DNA from 2 places in the Bacillus sp. JJ664 genome. Region 2 is predicted to be linked to the other one. Evidence: a T-box and tRNA genes for the amino acid it is inferred to sense, from the RefSeq annotation. Region 2 holds a T-box; the other holds one or more tRNA genes.
What was found. The T-box of region 2 lies ahead of serS (serine--tRNA ligase). A T-box ahead of a tRNA ligase gene usually reads a tRNA of that ligase, here a tRNA-Ser.
Positions count from the first base shown of each region.

Region 1: it has a tRNA-Ser gene. The T-box ahead of serS (serine--tRNA ligase) is inferred to sense a tRNA for this amino acid. The anticodon was not compared.

Region 1 covers NZ_JBALMS010000093.1:479-2,874, forward strand. Annotated here, with positions in the region: tRNA gene V7056_RS14970 (tRNA-Leu) at 1-69, opposite strand, end outside; tRNA gene V7056_RS14975 (tRNA-Lys) at 84-156, opposite strand; tRNA gene V7056_RS14980 (tRNA-Gln) at 261-335, opposite strand; tRNA gene V7056_RS14985 (tRNA-Asp) at 758-833, opposite strand; tRNA gene V7056_RS14990 (tRNA-Val) at 847-922, opposite strand; tRNA gene V7056_RS14995 (tRNA-Glu) at 936-1,010, opposite strand; tRNA gene V7056_RS15000 (tRNA-Ser) at 1,018-1,108, opposite strand; tRNA gene V7056_RS15005 (tRNA-Asn) at 1,116-1,190, opposite strand; gene V7056_RS15010 (SprT family protein) at 1,276-1,731, opposite strand; gene cmpA (cortex morphogenetic protein CmpA) at 2,052-2,162, shown strand; gene V7056_RS15020 (Tex family protein) at 2,152-2,396, opposite strand, start outside.
Region 2 covers NZ_JBALMS010000013.1:4,701-7,096, forward strand. Annotated here, with positions in the region: gene pdxS (pyridoxal 5'-phosphate synthase lyase subunit PdxS) at 1-312, shown strand, start outside; gene pdxT (pyridoxal 5'-phosphate synthase glutaminase subunit PdxT) at 325-912, shown strand; T-box leader at 962-1,189, shown strand; gene serS (serine--tRNA ligase) at 1,260-2,396, shown strand, end outside.

The DNA.
Region 1 (2,396 bases), on a different contig from region 2:
CTTGAACCTCCACGGAGAAACCTCCACTAGGCCCTCAACCTAGCGCGTCTGCCATTCCGCCACGACCGCAAATAAACAAAAAGTGAGCCATGAAGGATTCGAACCTTCGACCCTCTGATTAAAAGTCAGATGCTCTACCAACTGAGCTAATGGCTCGTAATAAAGATAATAATACAAGTATCACAATTACTACACTTTTGAATGACTTAGAAGTCTATTTGGTCGTGCTATCGCACTAGAGCAATGCTCATAAAAAATAATGGCTGGGCTACCTGGATTCGAACCAGGGCATGACGGAATCAAAATCCGTTGCCTTACCGCTTGGCTATAGCCCAATGAAGTTGCTACATGGTCTAACTCCTGCGATTATACTACTTGATAATGCTCCGCAGGATTTTCTTATGTTGTATTGGATTCACCCCTCGAGTCTACTCCTCAAGATAAAGACAATCCGACATTTGATCACGCTTAAAATCAATACGCTATACTACATAACAGGTATTACGATCTTTCTTTATGTTGTATTGTATTCACCTCTCGAATCTACTCCTCAAGATAAAGACAATCCGACATTAGATGAAACTAAATTCAGAATCACTATTCCACACAATATGTATTATAATCTTTCTCTATGTTGTATTGGTCTTACCTCTCGAATTCACTCCTCAAGACAATCCGACACCTAAATGACAATAAATTAACTACCAAAAATATTATCTCCAAAAAAAGAAAAAATACTACATTATGTAGTAAATAATGGCGGTCCCGACCGGGATCGAACCGGCGATCTCCTGCGTGACAGGCAGGCATGTTAACCGCTACACCACGGGACCGTATACAATTAAATGGTGGAGGATGACGGGCTCGAACCGCCGACCCCCTGCTTGTAAGGCAGGTGCTCTCCCAGCTGAGCTAATCCTCCGTAATATAAAAAATGGTGACCCGTACGGGATTCGAACCCGTGTTACCGCCGTGAAAGGGCGGTGTCTTAACCGCTTGACCAACGGGCCGTATGTATGGCAGAGAAGAAGGGATTCGAACCCTCGCACCGCGTTAACGATCTACACCCTTAGCAGGGGCGCCCCTTGAGCCACTTGGGTACTTCTCTAAAATAATGGCTCCGCAGGTAGGATTCGAACCTACGACCACTCGGTTAACAGCCGAGTGCTCTACCACTGAGCTACTGCGGAATAATCTAAATTATCCATCAACACTTTCTGGTAAGTGGTGACAAGTAATAATATAAACTATGAATATATACCCTGTCAATACTATTTATAACTGTTTTAATTTACTTTTACATATTCCGCAAACAAACCGTTTCAAGTCCACTTTTCTCTTACGTAAGTAAGTTTGTCCACATTTTGTACAAATGTAGCGATACTTATATGGTACAGTTCTCTTTTTAGTTGTAGTCGCTAATGGTTTGCAGTACCTTGGTGCACCAACCTGTTTTAATAAATCTTTAAAATCCTTATCCTCATGCTTATAGCCTTTTTTCATTATGTGTAGATGATAATGGCATAATTCATGTAAGATAATACCCCTTAATTCTTCAATTCCATGTTCATTGAAATACAGCTTATTTAATTCAATATTACTTGTTTTTAATAAATACCTTCCACCTGTAGTTCGTAATCTAGCATTAAAGGTAGCTTGATGTAAAAATGGACGGTTAAAATATTGCGATGATAATTCTTCAACTAATTTTTGTAGTGTTTCGTTTTCCATCCTCATATCGTCCCTTAAATGATTCTATATTCTTTATTTCTTTTTGTATTAACTAATATACAACTCACATTTTTCTAGTTATCTGCATACATTAAACTTACAAATGAGAATTTCAAAGATCAGATTCGTACAATTTATACTAAATGAGTTGCTCTTAGTAAATCTCTCTACAATGGCGTAAAATTTAACTTTTAATTGAACAATTTCGTTATCCTTTTTATAAAGGTATTAGAAGGTTACCCCTCACTCATTTAATATGTCGCCCATCTCAAATTAAAAGATGGGCGAAGATTTTTAAGCTGGAGGTTTTTCATATGGTTATGCCAAGTTGGCTGAAAACCCAAATGCAAAAAGCTTTTTATGAAAAAAACCGCTATCAAATTAAATTATTAAATCAATGCTGGTTTTACTATCAAAAAATTAAGCTTTGACTGTTTCTTTTGATTCAACCGGAAGCATTGACAAGCCTACTCTTTGCTTTTTTTGATCTACTTCGGCAATCCAAACTTTTACAACCTGTCCAACAGATACTACATCTAATGGATGTTTGATAAACTTACTACTCATTCGTGATATATGAACAAGGCCATCATTTTTTAAACCGATATCTACGAATGCTCCAAAATCAACGACATTTCTAACAGTACCTTCTAACTGCATGCCAA
Region 2 (2,396 bases):
CCATATGAATTATTACTTCAAATTAAAGAACTTGGCCGTTTACCAGTAGTTAACTTTGCAGCTGGTGGAGTAGCAACTCCTGCTGATGCAGCGTTAATGATGGAATTAGGCGCTGATGGAGTATTCGTAGGATCTGGTATCTTCAAATCAGAAAACCCTGAGAAATTTGCTAGTGCGATTGTACAAGCTACTACTCACTACCAAGATTATGAATTAATTGCAAACCTTTCTAAAAACTTAGGTCCAGCTATGAAAGGTATCGATATGAGACAACTTGCAGCTGCTGATCGTATGCAAGACCGTAGCATTTAAGTTGGTGACACGATGAAAATTGGTGTATTAGCTTTACAGGGAGCAGTTCAAGAACATATTAATGCAATTAAGGCATCAGGTGCCGAAGCGGTAATTGTGAAGCGTGTAGAGCATTTAGAAGGATTAAATGGGATTGTGTTACCAGGTGGAGAAAGTACTGCAATGCGTAAGTTACTTGACCACATTGGTTTACTACAACCATTAAAAGATAAAATTGAAAATGGTTTACCTGCATTTGGTACATGTGCTGGCATGATTTTGCTTTCAAAAGAAATTGCAAATGATGATACAGTACACCTAGGCGTAATGGATATGGTTTCAGAGCGTAATGCATTTGGTAGACAAGTCGATAGTTTTGAAGTAAATATTCCTATAAAAGGAGTATGTGAAGACTTCCCGGCGGTATTCATTAGAGCACCATTTATTCGTTCAGTATCTGGGGATGCGGAAGTAATAGCAGAGCATGATGGTAACATTGTTGCTGTTAAACAAAACCATATGTTGGCTGCATCGTTCCACCCAGAATTAACAAACGATTATCGCTTAATGAATTACTTTGTAAGCATGGTTAAAGAAAAAAATGCTAATTTAAGTATGTAGCTATTGAAAAATGTAAAAGCTTATAGTAAATTATAATAAAATTTAATTGTCTAAAGCGATGAAAGAAAATAGTAACAAGTTCTTAATTTCCAGAGAGTCGGTGGCTGGTGAAAACCGATAATGAAGTCTTGTGAATCCATTCTTGAGCGAGTTGTGGAATACTGATTTTAGTTAGTAAATAACTCCGGTTATATAGTCCGTTAAACTATACTAAGGTGGAAGGATTATTTATAATTCTTCAATTAGGGTGGCAACGCGGGTAGCTCTCGTCCCTTTATAGGGATGAGGGCTTTTTTGTATTCTTTTTTAACATCCTTTAGACAACTAAGAAAATAGGAGGAATGAAAATGTTAGACGTTAAGTTATTACGTAGCAATTTTGAAGATGTAAAAGCAAAATTAGAGTTACGTGGTGGAGATGTAAGCTATATTGAAAAATTTGAAGACTTGGATTTAAAGCGTAGAGAACTACTTGTTGAGGTTGAAGGATTAAAAAGTCGCCGTAATGAAGTTAGCCAAGAAATAAGTGTTTTAAAGCGTGAGAAAAAAGACGCTGAGGCTTTAATTGTTGAAATGCGTGAAGTTGGCGACAAAATTAAAGAACTAGATGAAGAAATTAGAGGGTTAGAAGAGCAACTGGATGCAATTCTATTTACAATTCCAAACCTAGTAAGTGATTCAGTTCCTGAAGGGTTAACTGAAGATGATAATGTAGAAATACGTAGAATCGGTGAAGTTCGTACTTTTGAATTTGAACCGAAGCCACACTGGGATTTAGGCGTAGATCTAGACATTCTAGATTTTGAGCGAGGTGCTAAAGTTACAGGTAGCCGTTTTACATTCTACAAAGGTCTAGGCGCAAAACTTGAGCGTGCTCTAATTAGCTTTATGTTAGATCTTCATACTGAAGAGCATGGTTATACAGAAATGTTACCTCCAAACCTTGTAAATCGTTCAAGTATGATTGGTACTGGTCAGCTTCCAAAATTTGAAGAAGATGCATTTCGTATTGAAAAAGAAGATTTCTTCTTAGTACCGACTGCGGAAGTACCAGTTACAAACTACCATCGTGACGAGATTTTAGACGGTTCTCAATTACCGATTGCATATACAGCTTATAGTGCATGCTTCCGTTCTGAAGCAGGATCTGCTGGACGTGATACAAGAGGTTTAATTCGTCAGCACCAGTTTAATAAAGTTGAACTTGTTCGTTTTGTTAAACCAGAAGAATCTTATATTGAATTAGAAAAATTAACAGCTCATGCGGAAAAAGTTCTTCAATTATTACAATTACCATACCGTGTTATCACATTGTGTGCTGGTGATATTGGTTTCTCTTCTGCAAAAACTTATGATATTGAAGTTTGGTTACCAAGCTATGATGCTTACAAAGAAATTTCTTCTTGTAGTAATTTTGAAGGTTTCCAAGCAAGACGTGCGAATATTCGATTCCGTCGTGAGCCGAAAGGAAAGCCAGAATTTGTT